Regions from separate parts of the Lysinibacillus sp. FSL M8-0337 genome, predicted to be linked through region 3. Evidence: riboswitches for the same ligand, from Rfam matches in the RefSeq annotation. Region 3 holds a riboswitch; each other region holds the start of a gene.
The links. A riboswitch is a leader RNA that binds a small molecule or an ion and turns the genes downstream of it on or off. The one in region 3 is predicted to bind cobalamin.
Positions count from the first base shown of each region.

Region 1: it holds a riboswitch for cobalamin, as region 3 does, so the genes downstream of both, MKY08_RS02300 (ABC transporter substrate-binding protein) here and MKY08_RS12265 (ribonucleoside-diphosphate reductase subunit alpha) in region 3, are expected to answer to the same signal.
Region 2: it holds a riboswitch for cobalamin, as region 3 does, so the genes downstream of both, MKY08_RS11690 (ABC transporter substrate-binding protein) here and MKY08_RS12265 (ribonucleoside-diphosphate reductase subunit alpha) in region 3, are expected to answer to the same signal.

Region 1 covers NZ_CP151996.1:494,843-499,061, reverse strand. Annotated here, with positions in the region: gene MKY08_RS02310 (adenosylcobinamide amidohydrolase) at 1-570, opposite strand, end outside; gene MKY08_RS02305 (iron ABC transporter permease) at 567-1,568, opposite strand; gene MKY08_RS02300 (ABC transporter substrate-binding protein) at 1,565-2,530, opposite strand; cobalamin riboswitch at 2,744-2,930, opposite strand; partial or broken gene MKY08_RS02295 (IS3 family transposase) at 3,116-4,219, opposite strand, start outside.
Region 2 covers NZ_CP151996.1:2,470,414-2,474,632, reverse strand. Annotated here, with positions in the region: gene MKY08_RS11695 (TetM/TetW/TetO/TetS family tetracycline resistance ribosomal protection protein) at 1-1,753, opposite strand, end outside; cobalamin riboswitch at 1,933-2,119, shown strand; gene MKY08_RS11690 (ABC transporter substrate-binding protein) at 2,282-3,277, shown strand; gene MKY08_RS11685 (precorrin-3B methylase) at 3,316-3,990, shown strand.
Region 3 covers NZ_CP151996.1:2,576,671-2,580,889, reverse strand. Annotated here, with positions in the region: gene MKY08_RS12280 (bifunctional adenosylcobinamide kinase/adenosylcobinamide-phosphate guanylyltransferase) at 1-149, shown strand, start outside; gene MKY08_RS12275 (ECF transporter S component) at 184-678, shown strand; gene MKY08_RS12270 (hypothetical protein) at 675-1,361, shown strand; cobalamin riboswitch at 1,469-1,657, shown strand; gene MKY08_RS12265 (ribonucleoside-diphosphate reductase subunit alpha) at 1,818-4,031, shown strand; gene MKY08_RS12260 (ribonucleotide-diphosphate reductase subunit beta) at 4,044-4,219, shown strand, end outside.

The DNA of each region.
Region 1 (4,219 bases), 2.1 Mb from region 3:
TAAACCGCACTCGATTGCTTCTTTGCGCACCATATCCAATAGTTGACGTTGATGAGCAATATCTAAGTGATTGGTCGGCTCATCTAGCAATAATACTTCTGCTGTTTGCGCCAAAGCTTGCGCAACAAAAACCCGTTGTTGCTCGCCACCCGATAGAAACTCCATCGATGTATGCTCATAGCGTGCTACCCCTGTTTGGTCCATAGCATATTGAACAGCTCGTTCATCTTGCTCTGACCAATTGGAAAAAAAGCCAGTTTGATGCGGATAACGACCGAGCGATACCGCTTCCCGCACGGTATTTGAAAATGCATTGGCATGTAATTGTGGTAAGACGGCCATCTTTTTCGCCAGCGCGCGCGGGCTATAGTGTTTAATATTTTTGCCATCTAAAAAAACCGTTCCTGCTGTTGCAGGCAATAGGCCGCTAATGACTTTCAATAATGTCGATTTGCCACTACCATTCGGTCCTAAAATGCCAAGGATTTTCCCCTTTTCAACGGTAAAGCTAACATCTTTGACGATAGGTACGTCCTCATAGCCACCCGATAGGTGTTCGACGATAATCATACACGTACCCCCTTGCTTCTACGTTGCTTATAGAAAATATAAGAAAAGACAGGCGCACCAATAAATGCAGTAATAACGCCTATTGGTAATTCACGTGGGATAATGATTGTCCGCGCCACTAAATCACAAATAATTAACAATGTTGCGCCATTGATAAATGATAACGGCAATAGATGACGGTGATCCGAACCCCAAACCATACGTGTCATATGTGGCACAACTAAACCGACAAAACCGATTGTTCCAGAAACAGCAACAGCCGCACCAGTCAGCATGGAGCCCCCTACTAAAATTAAATATTTACTACGCTTTACATTGACACCTAAATGCTTCGCACGTTCTTCTCCGTATAATAGAACATTGAGCTCTCGTCTTTGCGTCCACAGAATAGCAGAACCTATAACAACAAATGGTGTAATCATCTGCACATACGGCCAGCCCCGCATTGATACTGAACCAAGCAACCAGCCTATCACTTGGCGGAGCTCTTCACCTGATAATGCAATCATTAAGGAAATAAGAGACCCTAAAAAAGAACTAAAAATAACCCCTGTTAAAATAAGTGTTTCCATTTTCAGTGCGCGGTCGACTATTCTGGCAAAGCTCATGACAGCTACCATTGTTAGTACCGCACCCACCATACTAAGCGTTGGTAATGCATACAGTCCGACAACAGGCATCGAGATACCAAAAAATAATGTCACCACAGCACCTACTGACGCTCCCGAAGATACACCTAGCGTATAAGGATCTGCCAATGGATTCTTTAACAATCCTTGGAAGGCTGCCCCTGCAATCGCCAACGATGCGCCAACAAGTCCTGCCAGCAATACGCGTGGCAACCTAATTTTCCATAAAATATTAGCGGCTGTTTCATCTGCCGCCCTATTCCAAAATACTTCAAATGGAATATGAACCGAGCCTATTGATACGCCACACCAGATGCTAACAAGAAGTAACGTAATGGCTGTAATATAGGCTAAAAATGCTCTACTCACTCGAAAGCCTCTGGATAGATAGCTTTCGCTAACTCTTCAAGCCCATCTGCTAAACGCGGGCCTTGACGACTTGTTAAATTTTCATCTACTTGTACAATTGCTTTATTTTTTACAGCTGTAATAGAATCAAAGCCTGCACGTTGTGGAATTTTCGTTAAAATATTTGGCACATAATCGTATGTGACAACGATGACATCTGGATTTTTTGTAATAATTTGCTCCGCATCAATTTTGAACCAACCAGTTGTATCAGCTGCAATATTTTCAGCATGAATCATATTTAGCATTTCCTGCATAAATGTATCCTTACCAGGTGTGTAGATTTCAGGCTCATCTGACGTTTCGACAAAGACTTTCTTTGGTTCCACATCTTGCAATTTCGCTTGGATTTCTTCCACTTTGACTTTCATATTAGCAATAATTTTTTGTGCCTCCGGTAACTTACCAGTTGCGCGTCCTAATTGCTCAATCGTCGTATAAGTTTCATTAAAATCGCTTGCATTCGCCACTACAAATACCTTTACACCCGCTGCTTCAAGCTGATCCATCGCTCCATCTAAAGAAGCCATTCCTGATTCATGAGCAAACACAATATCTGGCTGTAAGGCGATAATTTGTTCAATATTGAATTCCATACTTCCGACTTTTTCTTTTTTAGCTGCCTCCGGTGGATAATCATCATAATCATTGACGCCGACAATTTCATCATCTAGGCCAAGCCCAAATAATATTTCTGTATTACTCGGAATAAGAGAAACAATTTTTTCAGGCGGTGCTTCTAGCACGATATCTTTGCCAGTAGCATCTTTTATTGTCACTGGAAATGTTGCTTCTTCTTGTTTGGTTACTTGTTGCTCCTGCTGTTCTGATGTAGATTGCTCGTTTTTCGGTTGTGCTCCACATGCTGCAAGTAAACCCATTGCCAAAAATGCTGATAATCCTATCTTCCAATACTTTTTCATTGAGAATCCTCCTTAGATTGTATGTGCATTTTTTAGCTCTGTTAACTTGATTGATCGATAGTATGTTGATTGTCATTATTAAATATGGGGATTGCTCACCTTTTATTTTCAATGGTTATCGATAGTCGCCTTACAAAACATAAAAAAAGCCCTCGTCCATTTAACGAGAGGCGGGCTTGCACAAAAAACCACCATCCTATCCTCGTAGGCTGAAATGTAATGTTCTATAAAGGCAGGTCTCCTGGCTCGTGCTCCAAATGCTTTTTCATGCCTTCCCAAAATAACTTTCAGTGGCATCCATTGAAAAAACTCACACTTACAGTGGCGGGACCGCATCGGAATTACACCGATTTCCCTTTTCACTTTACTTAAGTAAAGAACCTTTATAATATTCAGTTGATTTTATTATACATGAAAATAGAAATAGGGAACGATAAAAAAAGTGACACCATTCTAGGCGCTTCAAAAATTGCGTGCGTGCCTGACACGAGTGCCAGTCACTCAAACAATTTTGTTCGTAAAAACAGAAAAACCCCGACACGCAATTGTGAAGTGACCCCTAAAAGTTAGACACGGTTATTTCATTTAGGCAGCTTGGGTAAACTGAGTTCGGTATTGTACCGGACTCAGTTTTAATTTTGCCTTAATTCGTTTCGTATTGTAATACGTTATATAGTTTTCAAGTTCCAATTTAAAATGCTCAACACTTTCGAACTCCTTTAAATAAAGGAATTCCGATTTCAAAATCCCAAAGAAATTCTCCATCACCGAGTTGTCATAACAGTTGCCTTTACGTGACATACTTTGCACAATGCCTTTTGATGCAAGTGCGTGACGGTATTGCTTCATTTGATAATGCCAGCCTTGATCGGAATGCATCAGTAATTGGCGTTCCTCTGGTAACTTCTCTAATGCTTTCTCCAACATTTCTGAGACAAGTGAATACGTTGGTCGATGACCAATTGTGTAAGTAATAATTTCTCCGTTAAATAAGTCTAAAACAGGGGATAAATAGAGTTTTTCACCAAACAATTTAAACTCTGAAATATCTGTTACCCACTTTTCATTAGGGGCTTCAGCTGTAAATTTGCGGTCTAAAATATTCGGTGCGATTTTACCGACTGTCCCTTTATATGATTTATACTTTTTCATTCTGACTACGCACTTTAAACGAAGTGTTTTCATGATACGTTGTACTTTCTTATGATTCACTCTTCGTCCACGATTTGCGAGTTCATCACGAATGCGACGGTATCCGTAACGGCCTTCATGTTCGTTATAGATGGATTGAATTTCAGCCTTTAAGTCGGTATCTGGATCGGGACGATTCAGTTTCTTCACTATGTCATAATACGTACTACGTGGAATCTGTGCGAATTCGACAAGTGCCTTCACCGAGTATTTATGCCTTAATTCATAGATGACCTTTACTTTGTCTTCTTTGGTGATGTTTCTTTGGCTTGAACTAAGGCGTTCAACTTTTTTAAATACTCGTTTTCCATTTCAAGCTGCTTGATACGAGCTTGAAGTGCTTCTGGTGAGCCTTCTACTGGTGTATGTTTTGGTTGTTTATTGGTTTCTTTTTTCATGGATGGACGCCCCTTTTCCTTTGATTGAAGGGCATCGAATCCTTTTGTTTCAAACTGTTTTCGCCAATGAATAATGGACGATGGAGCTGCTATACCAAAG
Region 2 (4,219 bases), 110 kb from region 3:
TGCCATTCGTGTAAGCAGCGAAAGTAGTACTATAGTGCATAAATGTAGCAACAGGTACACGCCCTGTTAAAATGACTTGCTCCTCTGACAATATCGGAGAATCAAAAGTACCATCTGCTTGTTGGATATCGTTCATCATTCGCCCAATAAAATCATTGGATGCTTTCATTTTGAAGCGGTAATAGGGCTCAAGTAAGATATTCTCCGCTTGTTCTAGCCCTTGTCTTAATGCACGGAAAGTAGCTTCCCGAAAATCTCCTCCTTCGGTATGCTTGATATGCGCTCGTCCTGTCAACAGTGTAAAACGAATATCGGTAACAGGAGAGCCAGTTAATAGACCGTGATGTTCGCGTTCAAACAAATGTTTTTCGATAAGGCGTTGGTGACCAACTGATAAATCATCAGCATGACAGGCGTTAACAAACGTATTCCCAGTTCCGCGGCTGTTCGGCTCCATGAATAAGTGTACCTCGGCATAATGTTTGAGCGGTTCGAAATGTCCGTAACCAGTTACAGTCGTTGCAATCGTCTCCATATACAAAATTTGAGGCTTATCAAAGGTAATATCAAGTGAAAAGCGATTTTTTAAAACTTCAGCAAGTACTTCAAGTTGTATGACACCCATAATATGTACATGAATTTCTTGGAATTTTTCCTGCCAAACGACTCGTAACGACGGCTCCTCGGCTTCGAGTAAGCGAAAAATCTGTAAAATTTCCTTTATATGCTGTTGCCCTTCATACAGTACTTTTGCTTGTAATGTAGGCACAAGTTCATAAGGTTTAGGGATTATTGTACTTCCTAAAATGTCCCCAATCTTCGCTAGGCTAAGCCCTTTCACTGCAAAAATGTCTCCTGCTTGCACAACTTGGGTTGTAAGAAAACGGCGCCCATTATACAACCTAATTTCTGTTATTTTTTCCGTAACATCGCCAAATGAAAAGTCATCGCGAGTATGCAATGTTCCTTGTAAAGCTTTTATAAAAGTTAAGCGTTGTGTGCCATCATGGCGAATTTTAAAGACTTCTCCTTGAAAGGGTGCTTGAAGGTCGAAGTGTGTCTCTGTCAGGAGGGGAAGCTGTGATACAAATTCCTTGATTCCAAAATCTTTTAAAGCAGCACCAACAAAGCAGGGAAATGCTCGCTCTTCTTTAATCATCTTTTGTAACTGTAACAGGCACGTTGAGGCATCGAGTGTATCTGTTAAAAAGGCCTCGAGAAGGTGATCATCGCGCTCGGCTAGCCACTCAGCAATATAGCTTTGTATAAAATCTTTACGTAATGGGGCATCGATTAACAGGATGTTGTCAGAACAATCCTTTTGTAGTTGGTTTATAACCACATTGATATCCGCCCCTTCACGGTCTATTTTATTAATAAAGAAAAAGGTGGGTATATGGTATTGACGGAGCAACTGCCAAACTGTTTCTGTATGACCTTGTACACCCTCTACAGCACTGACAATAATGATGGCGTAATCCATTACACGTATGGCACGTTCCATCTCAGGTGAAAAGTCTACATGTCCAGGTGTGTCAATCAGCGTATATGTATCATTTTCTATTTGCATCCGTCCTTGTTCCGCAAAAATGGTAATTCCTCGGGCTTGTTCAATTGCATGATTATCTAAAAATGTATCTTGATGATCGACTCTTCCACGAGATTGGATACTATTTGTGTGAAATAATAATTGCTCACAAAAAGTTGTTTTTCCTGCATCGACATGTGCGAGTACACCAATCGTTTTATACATAAAAAATCCTCATTTCTAATGTAGTCTCTATTCATTGTACCAGAATGATCGCTCAAACATTTCGTGACAAATAGTTCGCTTTCATGTTTAAATAGTGATAGTTTATTAACAAGTATCATTTATGGATTTTTTTGTGTGATTGAAATCAAAAATACCTTCTGCTAGTCTATTTTTATAACTAAAAACTGCTATATATTGGTGCAAATGGCTTTAGTCATTTGCTTAAAAGGGAAATCGGTGAAATTCCGATGCTGTCCCGCAACTGTAAATGGGGAGTTTATACAATAGTCACTGTAGTTGAACTATGGGAAGACGTATAAGCGATGAACCTAAGCCAGGATACCTGCCAATATGTATTTTTTACTTAACACCACGAGGATGGTGATAGTGATTGTTTAAATACCCAATGTATTTATCACTATGTCACCCTCTTGGAAACAAGGGGGTTTTTTTATGTGCTAGTAGCAAGGAAATCATTAATTTCTTCCTATACAAATCCAATTACATAATTAAAGGAGAAATGGAACCATGAACAAATGGAAAGGCATGTGGCTAGTTGTTGCCATTGCGATTATAAGCATTTTAGGAGCTTGTAGTGCGAAAGACAACTCGGAAAGTGCTACACAAAGTGAGCATATCGACCCTGCACAAAGCGAGGCGACAGAAGTAACCATTGACAATAATGGTACTACACAAGTTTATACAGAGGCACCAAAAAAGGCGATTAGTTTAAATCAGCATGTAACGGAAATTATGTTAGCTTTAGGCTTAGAAGATTCAATGGTTGGTACAGCCTATTTAGATGATAAAATTTATGAACCTTTACAAGCTGCCTACGATAAAGTACCAGTAATAGCAGAGCAGTACCCAACAAAAGAACAAGTGATAGATAGTGAAGCCGATTTTTTATACGCTGGATGGAAAAGTGGCTTTAGTGAAAAGGGTGTTGGTACACCAGAAGAATTAGAGACACTTGGTATCCACACATATTTACATCATTCTTCAAGTATAACGAAACCGACGCTAGATGATATTTTTATGGATATTCGCAATATCGCAAAAATTTTCCGTGTTGAAGATCGAGGAGAGGCATTAGTCGATCAAATGACAAAAGATGTTGATGCAGTGCGTGCAAAGTTACCGCAAGGAGAAAAGGAGCTACGTGTGCTTGTCTATGATAGTGGGGATAAGGAAGTCTTTACTGCTGCTCAAAATTTTATGAATGAGCTTGTCACTGTCGCTGGTGGTAAAAACATTTTTGGTGAAGTTGAATCTGGATGGACAACTGTCTCAAAAGAAGATACAGTAGAACGCAACCCGGAGGTAATTGTCGTGATTGATTATGGTTCTCAAAGTGCTGAAGACAAAATACATTTCCTGAAAAATGATCCTGCATTAAAGGAAACAGATGCTGTGCACAATGAGCGTTTTGTTATATTACCGCTTTCAGCTGCTTCAGAAGGGGTTCGTGCGGCAGAGGCTATCAAAATTTTGGCTAAAGGATTCTATCCAGAAAATTTTTAATAACTTTAGAGACTAGCGAGATTTAAGGAGAATAAAAAATGAATGCATTTCGTTCAAATATACCAGAACGTACATTTGAAAAATTAAATATAGATGGTCAATTTACTCGTCTCGCAGTAAGTCCGGGTATTATTAATAAACATTATACACCCGAGCAATTTCAAAAAATAGCAGAAGTCGTAGGGGACAGTGGAGCCATTAAATATTCAGCATCCTATTGTATATTGTTGTCCATTCCTACGCGAACAGTTCAAGACGTTATAAGTGAACTGCAAGAAGTGGGCTTATATATTTCACCATCAGGCTCCATTGTTGCGTTCAAGGCTTGTGATTTTTGTGATGGAGAGCGAATGGAAGTGGCCGAGATTGCAGAACAATTATACATTGAGTTGCAGGGACAAAAGGTGCCATCAACATTGCGGTTAAATGTCAATGGCTGTGCGTCAGCTTGCTATAATGCTGTCTATGATGATATTGGACTTGTCTATCAAAAAGATAGCTTCGATGTTTATTTAGGGGCTATTCCAGTGGGGGCAAAAGCACAGGCGGGGACATTATTTGCTAAAGGCGTTTCGGTGCAAAAAATAGCAAACTTTTTACAGCATATTATTGCGCTTTATCAACAACATGCACGTCCAAATGAGCCTTTCTATAAATTTTATCGCAGAACGAATACCGCCGAATATTGGCAAACAATGCATAATGTGAAATAAAGTAAGGCTATCCATGACATAGTTTGTATGCGATGACCGTATCGCTATCTATAATTATAGATATAGCCTATGGAGCGAAGAGTGGGAAGCAACTTGTAATTAAGTGTTAGATTGACTGATGTCAATTTAACACTTTTTCTTAAATTGGACATATATACCGACAGCTTAGTTGAATAAAACGTATGCCATGTGCTCACGATAAGTCGATTACATTTTAAGGGGATGTAGA
Region 3 (4,219 bases):
TTGTAACCGATATGGGACGTGGTGTTGTACCGATGGAAAAGCAAGCAAGACTATTGCGTGACACGTGTGGTCGCTTGTATCAGGCGTTATTTGCAGAAGCAAAACAAGTAAATCGTATTTGGTATGGCATTGCAGAACGTATTAAATAAACGAGGAGAATACTTGTAGAAAAGAGGAAATGGAATGAATCGACAAAAATTAATGAGTTTGACATTAACAGCCATGGTTGCGGCGATTTGTGCAGTTGGGGCAGTTATTAAAATTCCGTCTTTTGTATCATCGGCGGCACTCGACTCAGCGCCAGCATTTTTAAGCGTTGCATTTTTATCGCCTGTATTGGCAGGAGTAGCAGGGTTAATCGGTCATTTGATTACAGCACTGACATCTGGTTTTCAGCTTGGACCATTGCATCTTATTATTGCGGCCGAAATGTTTATTGTTGTATGGCTATTCGGTGTGATGCACAAAAAAGGTATGCATTTTTGGAAATGGCCGGTTGCGCTTATATTGAACGGTGTGATCGCACCACTCCCATTTTATTTCATCATTAGTCCAGCGTTTTTCTGGGGCTCATTAGCGAGTATTTTCATGGCAACTGTCATCAATTTATTGATTGTCGCTGTCGTGATGCCAATACTCTCGAAAGTGTTTGTTCGTAAGGCAGGGCGAGCAAATTGAGAAATGCAGTAAAAATAGGGAATCTGATTGTTACAACAGATAATGCTGCTGCCATCGGAGAAAAACCTCAAGATGTCGTATCGGCTCCGGATACATTAACGGCCTATTTAACTGGGCGCGTCACTTTTCTAGAACAGCTTGCAGGCGATGCTCTACCCAGTCATATTATTCTTGCCAACTTTTCAGGTGATGAGGCGTGGTCTCGTTATGTCGTAGGACTTGCGCAAGTTTTTGAAGAAGCAGGTCTACCATGTCCACCTGTAAATGGCAGTTCAGAATCCAATATGCCGACAGTGCAATCGGGATTATCTGTAACCATGTTAGGTGAAATACAAACAAGGTCGCCATTTGTTCGTGACAACCTGATTTGGTATACGTATGGACTGCCACTCGTTGGCAATGAAGTGCTTGCGCAGCCTGAAGATGTGGCCCAACTACAACCCATTTACCAAGCTTGGCGCGAGGAAATTGTGCAACAAGTTTGGCCGGTAGGTTCTCAAGGCTTACAAGCAGAATTTTCAAGACTTTTTGGGCAGCAACAAATTAAAAGTTCGTTGGATGTAGGAAAAACAGCAGGGCCATGTGCGGTAATTTTACTAGGAATCAATCCAGAAAAAGAGCAACTGGCACAAAAAATTTTTACTAGAAATTTTGAGAAACTGCGTAAAACTGCATTGGAATAGGGCTTGCTTCGAGCAAAAGTAGCGTTTACGAGAATACAAGGGGCAAAACGCCTATTGAAACGTTAAACACAATATGTTAGATTTGTTTAGGAGTTAAAACACTATATATAGTATATTGGACAAGCGGTACCAGTATGGTTTAAAAGGGAATTCGGAAATAGAGATATCTAAAGCCGAAGCTGTCCCCGCAACTGTAAGTGCTGACAAATAATTAGGATGCCACTGTGAAAGAACGGGAAGGCAATTATTTGAAGGAAGCATGAGCCAGGAGACCTGCCGAGTTGTTCAAGACAGCAACACATCTTCGGGGATTGAGAAGTGGAGGCGAGAGATTTGTCCACTTCGATGTGTACATGTCCTTCATTTCCATTTCCGATTTTACAGCGATTACGCAACCGAAACATGGTGTGTAATCGCTTTTTTGTGTGCGCTGATAGAAAGGGAGAGAATGGGAATATGACAATTCAAATCGAACAACAGATGGCTAAGTTAAAGAAAAGTTACACAGAGGAGGAGCTTGAAAGCTTTGTAAGATTATCGGATAGATGGCTACGAAAAAATGACAATGCTACATTTGAAGCTTGGGCGGATGCGATGATTTTACAAACACTTAGTCTTATTGATGAGGAAGAGCCATATTGGACATTTGTTGCTGCCCAAATTTACTTAGAAAAATTGTATGATCAATTTGCTACCCGTCGTGGCGTTGGGGTGGAAGATGTCTATAAGGTATTTCCAGAGCAACTTGCTCGCTATACCGAGGCAGGGCTTTATCATGACTGTTTAACGACGAAGTATAGTGAACTAGAGCTAGTCGAGCTTGCGTCTTATCTTGAACAGAGTCGTGATGAACTGTTTACGTATATCGGTTTAAAAACGTTAATGGACCGCTATGTTGTGCGTGATTATACAAAAACACCTGTAGAATTACCGCAAGAGCGTTGGATGGTCATTGCAATGACATTGATGCAAGATGAAACGGAAAACCGCTTAGAAAAAGTACGAGAATCGTATTGGGCGATGAGTAATTTATATATGACGGTTGCAACACCGACATTGTCAAATGCCGGAAAAACACATGGCCAGCTTTCAAGCTGCTTTATTGATACGGTAGATGATAGTTTACAAAGTATTTATGATACGAACACAGATGTTGCAACATTATCGAAATACGGGGGCGGTATAGGCGTTTACATGGGAAAAATCCGTAGTCGCGGCTCCTCTATTAAAGGGTTTAAAGGCGCATCTAGTGGAGTACTGCCTTGGATCAAACAGCTCAATAATACAGCGGTGTCAGTGGATCAGCTTGGTCAACGCCAAGGCGCAATCGCTGTTTATTTAGATGTTTGGCATAAAGATGTCTTTACGTTTTTAGATTTACGTTTAAATAATGGAGACGAACGATTACGCGCACATGATATTTTCACTGGTTTATGTTTACCAGATATTTTTATGGAAGCAGTCGAAGCGCGTGGAGAGTGGCATTTATTTGACCCACATGAAGTACGTGAGGTAATGGGCTTCTCACTCGAAGATTGTTATGATGAGCAAAAAGGACAAGGCTCTTTCCGAGATAAATATGCGTCGTGCATTGCCAATCCACTATTAAGTCGAGAAGTGGTGCCCGCAATCGATATTATGAAGCGTATTATGCGTTCACAGTTGGAAACAGGTGTACCATTTATGTTTTACCGCGATGAAGTAAATCGCATGAATCCAAATAAGCACGAAGGGATGATTTATAGTTCAAATTTATGTACTGAAATTTTCCAAAACATGTCGCCAACGCAATTCGAATCCATTACGTTAGAAGATGATGTGATTGTGACACGTCGTAAGCCTGGAGATTTTGTTGTATGTAATTTATCTTCTGTCAATTTAGGGAAGGCTGTTCCGGCTGGTGTGTTAGAGCGTTTAATACCGATTCAAGTGCGCATGTTAGATAATGTCATTGCCTTAAATACTATTCCTGTGAAACAAGCGGAGCGTACTAATGCTCGTTATCGTGGAATTGGGCTAGGGACATTTGGTTGGCATCATTTACTTGCCTTGAAGGAAATTCAATGGGAGTCGGATGAGGCAGTTGACTATGCTGATAAATTATACGAGCATATTGCATACTTAACGATTCGTGCATCGAGTGCACTTGCGCGAGAAAAAGGAGCTTACCCATTATTTGAGGGCTCTGACTGGCAAACAGGTGCTTATTTTGACAAGCGTAGCTACAACAGTGACAAGTGGCAAGCATTGCGTGCGGATGTCGCGAATTATGGAATGCGCAATGGGTATGTAATGGCAGTAGCACCAAATTCATCGACATCTATTTTGGCAGGCAGTACGGCAACGATTGATCCGATTTTCCAAAAGAGTTACTCCGAGGAGAAAAAGGATTACAAAATTCCTGTTACAGTACCGGACTTATCACCCGTAACGACTTGGTATTATAAGTCTGCTTACTTTATTGATCAAAACTGGACGATTAAACAAAATGCAGCACGTGCCCGTCATATTGACCAAGGCATATCGCTTAATTTATATGTGCAAAATACGATTCAGGCAAAAGACTTACTTGCTTTACATCTTAATGCTTGGGCAAGTGGCGTGAAAACGACTTATTATGTGCGTTCAACATCCGTTGAATTGCTAGAATGTGAGTCTTGTGCGAGCTAGGAGGAATAGAAAATGACAACAATTACGAAACGAAAAATGATGGATAAGGAGGCGCCAAACCGTTCGACAGCCATTGTGAACGGGCGCTCTTCTAATATTTTAAACTGGGATGATGTGCGTTTTAGTTGGGCGTACCCAAAATATAAAAAAATGCTTGGGAACTTTTGGACACCTTTTGAGATTAATAT